Regions from separate parts of the Comamonas sp. UBA7528 genome, predicted to be linked through region 3. Evidence: predicted binding sites of a transcription regulator. Region 3 holds the regulator's gene; each other region holds the start of a gene.
The links. The regulator FNR, encoded in region 3, switches genes on or off when oxygen is low (the NO sensors DNR and NnrR bind a similar motif). The targets are predictions, from matches to a motif close to TTGATNNNNATCAA.
Positions count from the first base shown of each region.

Region 1: napE (periplasmic nitrate reductase, NapE protein) is a predicted target of FNR. The motif match lies at 2,720-2,733, and genes of this name have one in related genera.
Region 2: cyoA (ubiquinol oxidase subunit II) is a predicted target of FNR. The motif match lies at 2,971-2,984, and genes of this name have one in related genera.

Region 1 covers NZ_DLMU01000016.1:162,940-168,483, forward strand. The annotation lists gene B3349_RS20200 (hypothetical protein) at 335-643, shown strand; gene B3349_RS20205 (ion transporter) at 983-2,062, shown strand; gene B3349_RS20210 (reverse transcriptase-like protein) at 2,069-2,572, opposite strand; gene napE (periplasmic nitrate reductase, NapE protein) at 2,888-3,046, shown strand; gene B3349_RS20220 (chaperone NapD) at 3,061-3,348, shown strand; gene napA (periplasmic nitrate reductase subunit alpha) at 3,329-5,544, shown strand, end outside.
Region 2 covers NZ_DLMU01000010.1:148,042-153,585, reverse strand. The annotation lists gene ruvB (Holliday junction branch migration DNA helicase RuvB) at 1-307, shown strand, start outside; gene B3349_RS13695 (lysoplasmalogenase) at 380-1,069, opposite strand; gene B3349_RS13690 (MFS transporter) at 1,240-2,589, opposite strand; gene cyoA (ubiquinol oxidase subunit II) at 3,046-4,092, shown strand; gene cyoB (cytochrome o ubiquinol oxidase subunit I) at 4,154-5,544, shown strand, end outside.
Region 3 covers NZ_DLMU01000001.1:273,447-278,990, forward strand. The annotation lists gene B3349_RS01245 (sulfite exporter TauE/SafE family protein) at 1-526, opposite strand, end outside; gene hemN (oxygen-independent coproporphyrinogen III oxidase) at 530-1,912, opposite strand; gene B3349_RS01255 (fumarate/nitrate reduction transcriptional regulator Fnr) at 2,120-2,842, shown strand; gene B3349_RS01260 (hypothetical protein) at 2,911-3,171, opposite strand; gene B3349_RS01265 (DUF349 domain-containing protein) at 3,346-5,544, opposite strand, start outside.

The DNA of each region.
Region 1 (5,544 bases), on a different contig from region 3:
GGCTATGGGACAGGTCGGTGCAGCGGACAATTTCTTACAAGACTTTCCATTGCTGGCGGTGCAAACTTTCTAGACTTCCCACGCCTTGCAAAGGAGTTGTGCGATGAAAAAATGGTGTGCGATGCTGTCTGTGGTGGCCCTGTTGTCGGGCTGTGTGGTGTATCCGGGCTATGGCCATGACCATGGCCGTGGAAATGACCGGGATTTCTGTCCGCCGGGGCAGGCCAAGAAGGGCAATTGCTGAGCCGTGGCCGGGGCTGCTGTGATGATTGGAAACACCTGATCGTGCGGCATTCCAGTAGGCTTGCGCGTTCTGTTTTTCCGGTTCCTAACAATGATCTTCTCCCAGGCTCCCCACTGGCTGTTGTCGGCCTTGTTGTGTGCGCTCCCGTTGTCGGTGCTGGCGGACCATGACGACCATGGCCACCGCCACAAGCACAAAGGCGGCAGCTACAAGGAAGAATTCTGGGACGGCCACTGCAAGGTGGAGCGCAAGTGGAAGCGCAACGGCGAGTTCAAGGAAAAGCGCAAGTGCCGTGCGCAACCCATGGTCTACCACCGCCCGCCGCCGCCCGTCATGGTCTATCCTGCAGTGCCGCCCGGTGCGATCGTGATCAGCCCGCAGGTGGTGATCCGCCCCTGAGTCCCTGCGGCGGCGCATGCGCACTGCTGACACCACACCCCGCTTCTGGCGGGGTGTTTCATTTGGTGCTGCCCCTGCATCCAGTTGTGGCAGAGGGACACACCGCGGTGGATTGCGGCGACAGGACGGGGTTTTGCAGGTCGTGCCAGGCATGGCGCAGGCGAGATTAGGCAAAATGTGAGCAACTTGTGCGCTTGCAGCTTTGATCTTGGCGGTTTTGCCGACGAAAGCGGCACAAGCCGCTTTATTTTCAGGGGCGTGCGACCGGCCGCTGGGTTCGGGCAGGCGGGACGTGCCGCACGCCAGCTGCCGGTCATGCGCTCCACCTGATGGTGACCCATGCGCTGGCTGGATTTTCTGATCGACTTTTTCCACGATAAATACCCCTCGGCCGAGCGCCTGGGGGTGCCGGTGGCGCGCTGGCGCCAGAGCATCTACCGCACGGTGTTCGAGACCAACACGCCCATGGGCAAACGCTTTGAAAAGCGGCTGACCGTGGCCATCGTGCTGAGCCTGTGCGTGGTGATTGCGCACAGCATTCCGTCGATTGCCCAGGGCTGGATGGTGTACGGGCTGCGCACGCTGGAGTGGATGTTCACGCTGGCGTTCACGGTGGAATATGGCCTGCGGCTGATTTCCGTGCGTCGGCCCTGGCGCTATGCCTTGAGCTTCTACGGACTGGTGGACCTGCTGGCCATCATCCCCGGCTATCTGTCGTTGTTCCATCCGGAATACCAGTTCCTGGGCGCCATCCGGGCGCTGCGGCTGGTGCGCACCTTCCATGTGTTCCCCATCCTGCGTGGCTTCCTGGAGGATTACTTCATGCTGGGCCGGGCGCTGAAGCACAGCGCACGCAAGATATTTGTCTTCCTCAGCGTGGTGGCGGTGATCGTGTTCGTGATGGGCGCGTTGATCTTTGTGATCGAGGGCCCCGAGCATGGCTTTACCAGCATGCCCATGGGCATGTACTGGGCCATTTCCACTGTGACCACCGTGGGCTATGGCGATGTCACGCCGTCCACGCCGTTGGGCAAGATCTTTGCCTCCGCGATGATGCTGGTGGGCTGGAGCATTCTGGCCGTGCCCACCGGTATTGTGGGGGTGGAACTGTCGCGCGGTTTTGGCACCAAGCCCTGCCGGCGGCCGCTGCACTGCGAGACCTGTGGTGAGGCACGCCATGAGGACGATGCACGCTTTTGCCGGCGTTGCGGCACCCGTCTGACGGAGGCGCGTAGCGAGGCCGAAGCAGGCACGGTGCGGGCGGCGGCACCGGATGTGGGTGCAGTCGGTGCCGGCAGCACTGCCAGCACAGCGGGGACAGCACCGGCTGCTAGCACCACCCCAGCCGATCCCGCTGCGGCTCCTGCAACGCCTCCTGCCAATGACGGCAGGCATACAGATGAGGCGCAGGCCGCTTGATCAGACTTACGGCTTACGGTTGACGGCTGTGGGGACAGGCACAGCCCCCGCGAGCTGCAAGGCCGCGCGAGCCAAGGCATCGGCCTGCTGGTTGCGGTGGCGCGGCACCCAATGCAATGTGACTTCCGCAAACTGCCGCACTGCCGCACGGGCCTGGTCATACAGCGGAGTCAGGCGCACCACGGGCTTGGGCTTGGCCAGGGTGAGCTGTTCCACCAGGATGCTGCTGTCGCTGTAGACACGCGCATGCTGGGCCTGCTGGGTACGCAGCACTTCCAGTGCGGCCAGCAGGGCCAGTACCTCGGCTTCGTTGTTGCAGCCGGTGCGGTGGGTGTCCTGCGACACGGTGTGGCAGATACCGGCAGGGCTGACCAGGACCGCCCCTAGCGCCATGCGGCCGGGGTTGGGCAGGGCGCTGCCGTCGATATGGACGGTCCAATGGAGCGCGTTGGGCTCCGGAGAAATAGTGAAAGAAGCAGGGGAAGCAGGGATAGCGGCAGTCTCAGGCATGGCAGCACTGTAGCGCCGATCCCGGGAGCGCGGCGGCACCCGGCTGCGGTATGGCGCGTATGGGTGCGCGGTGCGCAAAGTGCGGGGTAAGTGTGATTCGAATTGGTGCGAATTACGGTGTCGTGACACCAAGATGGTGCACTGCATTTGATATTCATCAAGTACTTGGCGTAGTATCGAAAATATTATGGGCGCATTAATAAAAAACCCGTTGCACTGAGCTGCTGACCCGGTCCGGAAGGGCTCCCCGAAAGGGCTGGCAAGCGTTTGGCGTGACCTACAAGGCACCTTGGTGCCACACCCACGGGAGTCCCTATGGCCGACCCTCAAGCCCCCTCTACCCGCCAAGAGGAACTGCGCAGTTTTGCGTTTCTGACTGTGGTCATGGCCCCCGTCCTTACGGGTGCCATCATCGTGACCTACGGTTTTCTCGTCTGGTTCTATCAAATGTTCGCCGGCCCCCCTCACGCGTGAAGGGGAGGTGATACATGAGCGATGAACTGCATATCGCCAGTCTGGTCGTGCATGTGGTGCCCGCGTCGTTGACGGGGGTGGCGCAGGCGGTGATCGGTGTCGACGGGCTGGTGCTGCACGGCACCCACCCCAGCGGCAAGCTGGTCGTCACGCTGGAAGGGCCCAGCGCCGCTTCCGTCCTGGACCGTGTTTCCAACATCCAACACCTGGAGGGCGTGATCAACGTCTCTCTGGTCTACCAGCATGCCGAGGCATGGCATTCACTCAATCAAGAGGTAAAGCATGAGCAGCACAAGGCGTGACTTCGTTCGTCAATCTGCCGCTGCGGCAGCAGGTGCCGTGGCCGGCATTCCCATTGAAGCCATTTCGCAGGGTACGGTGCCGCAGGCAGGCGGCGCGCAACTGACATGGTCCAAGGCCCCCTGCCGCTTCTGCGGCACGGGCTGTGGCGTGATGGTGGCCGTCAAGGACAACCGCGTGGTGGCCACGCAGGGCGACCCCGAAGCGGAAGTGAACCGGGGGCTCAACTGCGTCAAGGGCTACTTCCTGTCCAAGATCATGTACGGCGAAGACCGGCTGACCAAGCCGCTGCTGCGCATGAAGAATGGCGCGTACGCCAAGGACGGTGAATTCCAGCCCGTGTCCTGGGACAAGGCCTTCGACGTGATGGCCGAGCAGTTCAAAAAGGCGCTGAAAAAGCAGGGTCCTTCCGGGGTGGGCATGTTCGGCTCGGGCCAGTGGACGGTATGGGAAGGCTATGCCGCCTCCAAGCTGTTCAAGGCAGGTTTCCGTTCCAACAACATCGACCCCAATGCGCGCCACTGCATGGCGTCTGCCGTGGCCGGCTTCATGCGCACCTTCGGCATGGACGAGCCCATGGGCTGCTACGACGATATCGAGCAGGCCACGGTCTTTGTGCTGTGGGGCTCGAACATGGCGGAAATGCACCCGGTGCTTTGGACCCGCGTGACCGACCGCCGCCTGAGCAATCCGGACGTCAAGGTGGCCGTGCTGTCGACCTTCGAGCACCGCTCGTATGAGCTGGCCGACATCGAGCTGACGTTCAAGCCCCAGACCGATCTGGCGATCCTGAACTACATCGCCAACCACATCATCGCCACCGGGCGCGTGAACCAGGACTTCGTCTCCAAGCACTGCAACTTCAAGCTGGGCAATACCGACATTGGCTATGGCCTGCGTCCCGAGCATCCGCTGCAGAAAGCGGCCAAGAATGCGGACGATCCGAACGGCGCCAAGCCGATGACGTATGAGGAGTACGCCAAGTACGTCTCCAAATACACGCTGGAGTACACGACCGAGCTGACCGGCGTGCCCGCGAACCGGCTGAAGGCGCTGGCCGAGCTGTACGCCGACCCCAAGACCAAGGTGGTGTCCTTCTGGACCATGGGCTTCAACCAGCACACCCGCGGTGTCTGGGCGAACAACATGGTCTACAACATCCACCTGCTGACCGGCAAGATCGCCACGCCCGGCAACAGCCCGTTCTCGCTGACGGGCCAGCCTTCGGCCTGCGGCACTGCCCGGGAAGTGGGCACCTTCTCGCACCGCCTGCCGGCTGACATGGTGGTGACCAATCCCAAGCACCGCGCCATGGCCGAGGCGATGTGGAAGCTGCCGGAAGGCACCATCCCCGGCAAGCCCGGCTACCACGCCGTGCTGCAGAACCGCATGCTCAAGGATGGCAAGCTCAACGCCTACTGGGTGATGGTGAACAACAACATCCAGGCCGGTGCCAACCTGGCCCAGGAAGGCTACCCCGGCTACCGCAACCCCGAGAACTTCATCGTGGTCTCGGATGCCTACCCCACGGTGACAGCCGTGGCCGCCGACCTGATTCTGCCCACCGCCATGTGGGTGGAAAAAGAGGGTGCCTACGGCAACGCCGAGCGCCGCACCCACTTCTGGCACCAGCTGGTGAAGGCGCCGGGAGAAGCCCACTCGGATCTGTGGCAGCTGATGGAGTTCTCCAAGCGCTTCAAGATCGAGGAAGTCTGGCCCGAGGAGCTGCTGGCCAAGAAGCCGGCCTACCGCGGCAAGACCATGTACGAGGTGCTGTTCCGCAATGGCCAGGTGGACAAGTTCCCGGTCACGGACATGGACAAGGCCTACGACAACGAAGAGTCCACCCACTTCGGCTTCTATGTGCAAAAAGGTTTGTTCGAAGAGTACGCGGCCTTTGGCCGTGGGCATGGCCATGATCTGGCGCCCTTCGACGAGTACCACAAGGTGCGCGGCCTGCGCTGGCCGGTGGTGGATGGCAAGGAAACCCGCTGGCGCTACCGCGAAGGCTCCGACCCGTATGTGAAGGCAGGCACCGGTTACCAGTTCTACGGCAACGTGGACAACAAGGCCAATATCTTTGCCCTGCCGTACGAGCCCGCTGCCGAGTCGCCGGACAAGGAGTTCCCGTTCTGGCTGTCGACCGGCCGCGTGCTGGAGCACTGGCATTCGGGGTCGATGACCCGCCGCGTGCCCGA
Region 2 (5,544 bases), on a different contig from region 3:
CACCCAGGATATGGCGCGCAAGGCGCTGTCCATGCTGGATGTGGACCCGCGCGGCTTTGACGTGATGGACCGCAAGCTGCTGGAAGCGGTGGTGCACCGCTTTGACGGTGGCCCGGTGGGGGTGGACAACATTGCCGCCAGCATCGGCGAGGATGCGGGCACCATCGAAGACGTGATCGAGCCCTATCTGATCCAGCAAGGCTATCTGCAGCGCACGCCGCGCGGGCGCATTGCCACCAAGGCGGCCTACGCCCATCTGGGCTTGGTGCAGCCGCCGTCGGTGGCGGGCGGTCTGTTCGGCGACTGAGTCCTGGCGGGCGCTGGCGGGCGCTGGTGGGCGCCGCCCCTGGCGCCCTTGGCGGCGGTGTCGGCCGGTGCCTCAGGCCTGCTGGCTGGTTTGGAGCATGCCGTGCACGATCAGCCACTGGGCGGCGTAGTAGGTGCCCAGCACGCCCAGCCCCGCCCAGGCCAGCGGCTGCACGAAGCGGTCGAAGGCCAGCAGCGTGTCGCTGAGCATGAACAGCAGCGCCCCATAGGCCACACAGCGCGCCGCGCGGCTGGCACGCACCTGGGCACGGCCCAAGGCCTGCGCGGCCATCAGCGCAATCACCAGCACATAGGTCGCCACGGGCAGGCGCAGCTCCACCGGCAGATGGCCCCACAGAACGCTGTAGACCCCGGCGCCCAGCAGCAGGCAGGCCAGCAGCGGGGTGCGCCGCGGCAGCCAGGGGGCATCCAGCGCAAACAGCCGGATGTAGCAGACATGGGCGCACAGGAACGCCACCAGACCGGGGATGAACAGCCCGTCCAGCATCAGACAGACGTCTCCCGCCAGGCTGCAGGCCAGTGCCGCCAGCAGCCAGTGGCGTGCCCGCACTCGCCGGGCGCTGCGCGGGGCAAAACGCGGGGCGCACACCGCCAGCAGCGCCGCCACCATGACCAGCGGCTTGAACACCCGGTGCAGCTCCAACCAGCCGGCCTGGGCCGTCAGCATGGCGGCAGCCCCCAAGGCCAGCAGCGCCCATTGCCAGACATGGATGCGGCCTTGGGGCATGAAGAAGGTGCGCATGGTGGACAAAGCAAGTGGCAATGGCCGCAGTGTGCCGTGCCGGGGCGGGGGCGGCACGGGGTGCTTTCCCCGTGGTGCGCCGCCGCAACGTTTGCCGGTGGCCGGTGCTCGATGTGAGCAGGCATGAAAAAGGCTGCCGAAGCAGCCTGTGTGGCGCGGCGCAGCCGTCTTCAGTTGTCGCTGCCCCGCGCTTCGATGGCGCGGTTGATGCCCAGGGCCGCCAGCGTGCAGATGGCGCCGGACAGCAGGTACAGGCCTACCGCCACCGGGCCGAAGCGCGAGGACAGGCCCAGCGCCACCAGCGGGGCAAAGGCCGCGCCCAACAGCCAGGCCAGATCGGACGAGTAGGCTGCGCCCACATAGCGCAGGCGGCGGGAGAAATTGGCCGTCACGGTGCCGGAGGACTGGCCGTAAGACAGGCCCAGCAGCACAAAGCCCACCAGGATGAAGGTGTTCTGCCCGGCGCTGCCACCATCCAGCAGGAAAGGGGCGGCGAAGCTGAACAGGCCGATCAGCACCGCCATGGTGCCCAGGGTATTGCGGCGGCCAAAGCGGTCGGCCAGCTTGCCCGACACCAGAATCCCCAGGCCGGCCAGCACGCCGCCCAGCACCTGGGTCCAGAGAATGCTGGTGACGCTGTCTTCGCCAAACATGGTCATCCACGACAGCGGGAACACGGTGACCAGGTGGAACAGGGCAAAGCTGGCCAGGGCTGCCAGGGCGCCGATCAGCACGTTGCGGCCTTCACCGCTGCGCGTCAACTCGAAGGTGGGTACGGGTTCCAGTTCCAGCTTTTCCAGCAGGCGGGTATAGGACTGGCCCACCACCAGCCGCAGGCGTGCGAACAGGGCGACCACATTGATCGCGAAGGCCACGCAGAAAGGGTAGCGCCAGCCCCATTCCACAAATTCCTCGTGGCTCAGCGCCTTGTAGAGGTAGGCAAACAGCGCGGCTGCCACCACAAAGCCCAGCGGAGCGCCCAACTGGCCGATCATGGAATACCAGCCGCGTTTTTCGGGCGGGGCGCTCAGGGCCAGCAGCGAAGGCAGGCCATCCCAGGAGCCTCCCAGGGCCAGGCCCTGCAGGATGCGGAACAGCACCAGCAAGGCGATGGCGTAGCGGCCCAGGTCGACATAACCGGGCAGCAGGGCCATACCCACCGTGGCGGTCCCCAGCAGGAACAGCGAGATGGTCAGCTTGGTGGCGCGGCCCCAGCGCTGCTGGATGACCATGGAGATGGCGGTGCCGATGGGGCGGGCGATGAAGGCCAGCGAGAACACCGCAAACGACGCCAGCATGCCGTTGAGCAGGGTGTAGTGGGGGAAGAACACGTGCGGGAACACCAGCACGCAGGCAATGCCGAAGACGAAGAAGTCGAAATACTCGGACGACCGGCCGATGATGACGCCAGCAGCGATTTCGCCGGGAGAAGCCTCTTCGTGCGTGTCGGCGTCGGACAGGTCTTCCGAGCCATGGAAACCGCCAGCAGGTGCGATGTTCGGATAAGCGAGGCCACTCATGAAACACACTCCTATGAGGTTGGTGTGCCTCCCTTCTACGCCCTTGGGCTGGGGCTCGCAATCGGATAAACGGCTTTTTAGGGGAAGTTCCCGATCTTGACGGCCATCAAGTGGCGACCGGCGGTCGCTGGAGGGTGGTCAAGACCCATCTGACAACAGGGTTAGTGGCCAAAGTGCGCTGCCCGTGCGGGGAGTAGGGAGAGTCCTGGGGTTAGTGTGTAAGCGTTAACCCGTGCCGCCGAAGCACCGGAAAATTCCATAGAAACAAAGAGTTAAGGACTTTTTGCGACGGAGGGCATAAAACGCCTAACTGATGTGCTCCGGCCTTGCAATGACCCAGCGCAGGGGTGCGGTGGACAAAATGTCCAATCGCAAAAAACCTTGATCGAAGTAAATTCGCAACGTCTTGTAATCCGCGCCGACATCCGTCTGTGCGTGTCTTTTTGCGTCTATAGCATGTTTCAATCCAAGGAAATCCGTGGGCCCGCGTGGCTCGCGGCGGCCGCCTTGATAGCCAGTCTGACTGGTTGCAGCAAGGCCGTCGTACTCAATCCCGCAGGTGACATCGCAGCCCAGCAGGGCCAGCTGGTGGTGACTGCCACCCTGCTGATGTTGATCATCATCGTGCCGGTGATCCTGTTGACGCTGTTGTTCGCCTGGAAGTATCGCCAGTCGAACACCGAAGCCGAATACGATCCCGAATGGCACCATTCCACGGCCCTGGAGCTGGTGATCTGGAGCGTTCCCCTCATCATCATCATCGCCCTGGGCGCGCTGACCTGGATCAGCACCCACAAGCTCGACCCCTACCGTCCACTGGACCGTGTGTCTGAAACTAAGGCCTTGGCGCCCGAAATCAAGCCCCTGGAAGTGGAAGTGGTGGCCATGGACTGGAAGTGGCTGTTCTTCCTGCCCGAGCAAGGCATCGCCACGGTGAACGAGCTGGCTGCGCCGGTGGATCGCCCGATCCGCTTCAAGCTGACCGCCACCTCCACCATGAATGCGTTCTATGTGCCTGACCTGGCCGGCATGATCTATGCCATGCCCGGCATGGAAACCCAGCTGAACGCCGTGATCAACAAGGAAGGCGTGTTCCACGGCCTGGCATCGCACTACAGCGGCGCCGGTTTTGCCGGCATGACCTTCAAGTTCCACGGTCTGAGCAACGAAGGCTTCGACGCCTGGGTGGCCAAGGCCAAGGCCGAAGGCCAGCCCCTGACGCGTGACGCCTACCTCGACCTGGCCAAGCCCAGCGAGCGCGATCCCGTGAAGCGCTTCTCCAGCGTGGAAGACGGCCTCTACAGCAAGGTGCTGAACCGTTGCGTGGAAGACGGAAAGATGTGCATGCACCACATGATGGCCATCGACGCTGCCGGCGGCGAAGCCTACATGAAGGCCGCAGGTCTGAACCTGCCCCAGGACGTGTGCACGGTCCAGAACGCTGACCGCGTGGTGGCCCTCCTGGACCAACGCGATCAACCGGGTGCTGTGGCACAGCAGTAAGCATTGACGGCGGTCTGGCCTGCGCCTGCGAGCGGGGCCGCCACTTAGCAAGAGACTCGATATGTCTGGAAATACAACCTTGCCCAACGATCCGCTCATCGGGCGGATCAGCTGGGACGCCGTACCGATGGCGCATGAGCCCATCGTGTTATGGACTTTCATCGCCGTGGTCCTGGGCGGCCTGGTGATGATGGCGGCACTGACCAAGTTCCGCCTCTGGGGCCCTCTGTGGCGCGACTGGATCTGCTCGATCGACCACAAGAAGATCGGCATCATGTACATGATCCTGGGTCTGGTCATGTTCCTGCGCGGCTTTGCCGACGCGGCCATGATGCGTCTGCAGCAGGCCATGGCCTTCGGTGACAACCTGGGCTACCTGCCTCCGCACCACTACGACCAGATCTTCACCGCCCACGGCGTGATCATGATCTTCTTCGTGGCCATGCCTTTTGTGACCGGCCTGATGAACTATCTGGTGCCGCTGCAAATCGGTGCGCGTGACGTGTCCTTCCCGTTCCTGAACAACTTCAGCTTCTGGATGACCACCGCCGGCGCCGTGCTGGTGATGATCTCCCTGTTCCTGGGCGAGTTCTCCACCTCGGGCTGGCTGGCACTGTCCAATCTGGGCAACCAGAGCGGAAGCACCGGGCTGGATTACTACATCTGGGCACTGCAGATTGCGGGGGTGGGTACGACGCTGTCGGGTATCAACCTGATCGTCACCATCATCAAGATGCGCGCCCCCGGCATGAACCTGATGAAGATGCCCGTCTTCGTCTGGACCTCGCTGTGCACCAACGCCCTGATCGTGGCGTCCTTCCCCATGCTGACCGCCGCTCTGGTGCTGATGTCGCTGGACCGTTACCTGGGTACCCATTTCTTCTCGAACGACTTCGGTGGCAACGCCATGTTGTACGTGAATCTGATCTGGATCTGGGGTCACCCTGAGGTGTACATCCTGGTGCTGCCGGCTTTCGGCGTGTTCTCGGAAATCGTGGCCACCTTCAGCAAGAAGCGTCTGTTCGGCTACACCTCCATGGTGTATGCGACGGTGTGTATCACCATCCTGTCCTACCTGGTGTGGCTGCACCACTTCTTCACCATGGGTTCGGGCGCCAGCGTGAACACGTTCTTCGGCATCACGACGATGATCATCTCGATCCCGACGGGCGCCAAGATCTTCAACTGGCTGTTCACCATGTACAAGGGCCGCATCAAGTTCGATCTGCCCATGATGTGGACCGTGGCCTTCATGTGCACCTTCGCCATCGGTGGTATGACCGGCGTGCTGCTGGCAGTGCCTCCGGCCGACTTCGTGCTGCACAACTCGCTGTTCCTGATCGCTCACTTCCACAATGTGATCATCGGCGGCGTGGTGTTTGCCGTGTTCGCCGCCATCAACTACTGGTATCCCAAGGCCTTCGGCTACAAGCTGGACGTGTTCTGGGGCAA
Region 3 (5,544 bases):
GCCACACGCCACCGGCCAGGGCTGCCACCATGACAGCGGAATAGAGCAGACCGCAGGGCAGGAAAGCCCACAGGCTACCGGCCACCCAGGTTCCACCCGGCCCGCGCACACCGTGCTGCACCTTGCCCCAGAGCTTGCGCCCGCCGGATTCCACCCACTGCGGCTGGCGGGCCTGCAGCAGCAGCATCAGGCCCCATGCCAATGCCGCCAGGTGCAGCAGCACCCACAGCGGATGCAAGGCGGAGGTACGGTCGGAGAACCAGGCCACCGTCTCCATGGCATAGGCCGCCACGCCACCCAGCGCGGCATAGCCCATCAGGCGACCGGCGTGAAAGCCCAGCCAGCGCCCGGCATTGGCAGCCTCCATCGGCTGGGCCGAAGCCCCTTCTTGCTGGATGGATACCACCCGCCCGCCGGTGCGCAACGGCGAGACGATGGCCGCACAGGGTGCGGCGCACATCGCAAGACAATGGGGCCCACCCACGAGCCCCATGAAAAAAGCGGTTCCAAGCAACGACAGCCACATGGGCTAGATGATCCTGGAAAAACGCGCCCGGTTCTTGCCCGCCTGCAAATGCCGGTCAAACGTCATGGCCACGCCGCGCACAAAGAACCAGCCCATGGGCGTGACCTTGATGCCGTCGTCATCGATCACCACCAGGCCCTGCTTCTGCTGCTGGGCCAGCATTTCCAGTTCGCCCGCGAAGTACTGCTGGAAGTCCAGCAGCCACGACTGGCTCATGGGCTCGAACAGCACTTCCCCCTGGCACATCAGCGACATGATGACGGCGCGCCGCACCAGGTCATCCCGCCCCAGCGCCAGGCCCCGCACCACCGGCAGCCGGCCCTGATCGAGGAAGTCGTAATACTCTTCCAGGGTCTTGGCGTTCTGGCTGTAGGTCGCACCCACGCGGCCGATGGCGGACACACCCAGCGCAATCAGGTCGCAGTCCGGCTGTGTGCTGTAGCCCTGGAAGTTGCGGTGCAGCCGTCCTTGCCGCTTGGCAATGGCCAGTGCGTCTTCCGGCAGGGCAAAGTGGTCCATGCCCACATACACATAGCCGGCCTGCATGAAGGCATCGATGGAGCCCGAGAGCATGGACAGCTTGTCCGAAGCCTCCGGCAGATCTTCGATGGCAATGCGGCGCTGCGGCTTGAAGCGCTCCGGCAAATGCGCATAGGCATACAGCGCGATCCGGTCCGGCCGCAGCTGGCACACCTGTTCCAAGGTGCGCGCAAACGATGCGGCGGTCTGCCTGGGCAGGCCATAGATCAGGTCCACGTTGACCGAATGGAAACCCAGTTCGCGCGCTGCCTGCACCAGATCGAACACCTGCTCGGCCGGTTGTTCGCGGTGCACCGCCTTCTGTACATCGGGATCGAAATCCTGCACCCCGAAACTCAGGCGATTGAATCCCAGTTGCGCCAGATGGGCCAGGCGTTCGCGGGTGACCGTGCGGGGATCGACCTCGATGGAATACTCGCCCACCGCTTCAAAAGCGAAGTTCGCGCGCAACATGTCCATCAGCCGGGTCAGCTCGGCATCCGACAGAAAGGTCGGCGAGCCGCCACCCAGATGCAACTGGCTGACTGCCTGTCCCTTGCCACAGTGCGCCACCTGCAGAGCGACCTCTTTTTCCAGGTACTCCAGGTAGGTCACCGCACGTTCATGGTGCTTGGTGATGATCTTGTTGCACGCGCAGTAGTAGCACAAGGCCTCACAAAAAGGCACATGCACATACAGTGACATGGGAAGCGCCTTGGCCGCAGAATGGTGCTTACGCTGTTCCAGCGCCAACACATAATCATCCTGACCAAATGCTTCAATAAAGCGATCTGCGGTGGGATAAGAGGTATAACGGGGCCCAGGCACGTCGTACCGACGCAAAAGCTCCGGCGTTACTGCTGTCATTGAATATTCCTTAGGTGCTGCCCAGCACTGTGCCGCACCCCGGGAAAATCAGCCTTGATGCAAATCAAGACATTCAAATACCATTCCTGAGACAATTGATTCATATCATTCGCACAACTGAGCACCCCCTCTCTCGCCTCCCAGCCCGATAACCTTTCAGCGTTACGTCCAATGGCCCGTTCAGCGGGAGCCCAAGGCGTCAGTGCCATGACACCACCCCCTATCAAAGTCACCTGCTCCAACTGCAATCTGCGCGAACTGTGCATGCCCACAGGCTTGAATGAGCAGCAGTTGCACCGTATTGACGATATTGTGGCCACGCGTCGCAAAATCAAACGGGGCAGCACCTTGTTCCGAAATGGCGAAGACTTCACGGCGCTCTATGCCATCCGCACCGGGTTCTTCAAGACCTGCGTGGCCACGGAAGATGGCCGTGACCAGGTGACAGGTTTTCAGATGGCGGGCGAGATCATTGGCCTGGACGGGATCGTGCACGACCACCACACCTGCGATGCCGTGGCGCTGGAAGACGCGGAAGTCTGCGTGATGCCGTTCGACCGCCTGGAAGAGCTTTCGCGCGAAGTGACTGCCCTGCAGTCGCATGTGCACAAGGTGATGAGCCGCGAGATCGTGCGCGAGCACGGCGTGATGCTGCTGCTGGGCAGCATGCGCGCCGAGGAGCGCCTGGCCGCCTTCGTGTTGAACCTGGTGCAGCGCCTGCACACCCGGGGCTTCTCGTCTTCCGAGCTGGTGCTGCGCATGACGCGCGAGGAGATCGGCAGCTACCTGGGCCTGAAGTTGGAGACGGTCAGCCGCACCTTCTCGAAGTTTGTCGAGGAAGGTCTGGTCGAAGTGAAGCAGCGCCATGTGCGCATCCTGGACACCGAAGGCCTCAAGCGCATCGTCAACAGCCAGCACGCGTGCGAATAAGCGCCTTCCGCCCCATGCAAAAAGCCTCCGTCCGGAGGCTTTTTTCATTGCCGGGTGATGCCCCCGGCTCACAGCGACGGAACGCGGGCCTGCGGGCCATTGAGCTCCTGCGGGGACAGCGCCAGCAGGCTGGTCATGGCCGATGCCATCATGATGATGGCCCAGAACACAAAGAAGGCCACCGTGCACACGCCCAGGCGCGACACCTCGATGTAGGCCGACAGCCACTGCATTTCCAGCGGGTCGACCACGGCAAACACCAGCATCTCCATCACCCCGGCGGCCAGAAAGGCCGGCCAGGCAATCCACATCCAGCGACGCAGCAGCATGGGTCTCTCCTTGTTGTGGCGGGCAGATGCCCCATTGTGCGAGCCTCTTTCTGCCGCGTCACTGCCTTCGGCGTCCCCATAAACCCTGAAATGGCATGAAAAAAGCCAGCCGTTCGGCTGGCTTTTTGCGGTTGCAGCGCAGGACCCTGCATCCTGGCGCTGCTGGCGCCTGCCTTACTTGCTGCCGCGCAGCAAAGCCTTGAGCGCGCTTTGCAGGCGCTGGGCCGCACTGTCGCTGCGCTCCGCAGCCAGCACCGCCGCCACATCCTGCTCCCAGGTGGTGCGCGGGTCCGTGGCCTTGCGGTTGGTCAGCAGCTGCAGCTGCAGTGCACGGCGTGCGGACAGCTGGTCGGCCGGGGTGGGCACGTCAGCGGCCATTTCCAGGCGCAGCAGCGATTCGGTCGCCTCGCCCTTGGCGGCAGCGCCCACGGCGGCATGCCAGCTGTTGCGGGAGGCATTGCTCAGCTTGCCCAGTTCCTGCGCGGGCGGCACCAGGGCCGCGTCGCGCTTGGACCAGGCGTCCATCAGCTGGGTCAGGGCTTCGCCATGGGCCTGGGCCGTCAGCTTGCGCAGCGCAGACTGGGCGTGTTCCTGGGCTTCACGCTGGGCGCGGAAAGCCGCATCACCCAGGCGCGGGCCACGGGCCGTGCGCTCGAAACGGTCACCCCGGTCACCCCGGTCTTGGCGGGGGCCGGGCTTGCGGCCGGCTGCCGCCGCGGCCGGGGCTTCCTTGCGCATGCCGGGGCGGTCATCGCCACGCACCGCCTTCACCGGGCGGTCGGCCGCCACAGGGGCCGCTGGTGCTGCCGCAGTGGCCGGCTGCCCGGCTTCGGCCGCAGGGGCGGCACGCAGGGCGTCTTCCAGCGCCGTCAGGGCTGCACGGATCTTCTGCGCATCGCCTTCCGCGTTGGCGGCTTCCAGCTGCTGCGATGCTTCAAGCACCGCACGGTCGTGGGCGCTGAGCGATTCCAGATTGACCGCACGGCTGCCGCGCTCACCGCGCTCGGCCGGCTTGCGGCTGAAGGCCTCGTCCAGCGGCTTGCGGAAGGCATCCCACAGCTTCTGTTCCTGGCGGCGGTCCACCGGCACTTCCTGGGCTTCGGCCTGCCAGCGTTGCTGCAGCGCCTTGATGGCAGCGATCTGCAGGGCCGGTGCCGCGCCCAGTGCCTGGGCTTCCTCGATCATGGCCTGGCGGCGCTGCAGGCTGTCCTTCTGCGCCTGCTGCAGCGGGGCTTCGGCTTCGCTGATGGCCTGGCGCCATTGCTGTTGCAGCTCGGCATACAGCTTCTCGCCCACATGGCCACCTTCGCGCCAGCGTTCGGAAAACTGGCGCAGGCTGCGGGCCATGCCCTTCCAGTCCTTGGAGTCCTTGACGGACTGCCCCCAGGCACGCAGTTCTTCGATCAGCGTGGTACGCGAAGCCTTGTGCTGGGCCGATTCGGTGCGCAGCTTGTCCAGCCAGCCTTCGACCAGCTTGTAGGCGGTGTTGCAGGCTTCATCGAACTGCTTCCACAGACCGTGGTTGGGCACCGCGCCCTGGTCCAGCAGCTTCCATTGCTCGCGCAGCTGGCGCAGTGTCTCCTGGACCTTGCGGCCACCCAGAGTCTGGCCTTCGGGGCGCTCCACCAGGCCCTTGGCCTTGGCGATCAGGGCTTCCCGCTCGGCATCCACGGCCTGGGGCTTCCAGCCACGGGCGTCGCCTGCCTGCACCAGCAGCGCATCCATCTGCTGGATCACTTCGGCATCCAGCGCACGACCGTGCTGGCGCAGTGCGGCACGCAGACCGGCGATGGCGGCAGTCTTGTCTTCCTCGGTGCCCACCAGAGGCTGCAGCACCTGGGCGGCCTGCAGCACCACGGCAGCGGCCTTGACCGGTGCATCACCCTTGGCCGGCTTGGCGGCCGGTGCATCGGCGGCCAGCTCGGCCGGCAGACCACGGCCCACGCGGATTTCGTCGGCCCACACAGGCACGGGAGGCAGCGCGGCTTCGGCATTGTCGGCGGCAGCCTGGGTCACGGCCAGGGCCGAGACAAAGGCGTCCCACACCACACGCAGCTGGTCGCGCGAGCTGGTCAGTTGCTGGGCCAGACGGGCGTCCAGGCTGGGCCAAGCGGCATCTTCGGTCAGCGCCTGGGCCTGCTCCTGCCAGCGGGCCACGTCGGCGCTCAGCGCTTCCTGCACGGCGGCGGCGTCCTTCCAGGACTTGGTAGACAGCACTTCGATGCGCTGGGACAGCAGCACAGCCGCTTCCTTTTGCACCTGCACACGGTGCTGCAGGTCTTCGGCGGCCTTGATGCGCTCGGCCAGCTGGGCCTTGAAACCGGCCAGCGGTTCGCGCGACAGCGGCGCGCCGGCCTTGGCGGCGTCACGCTG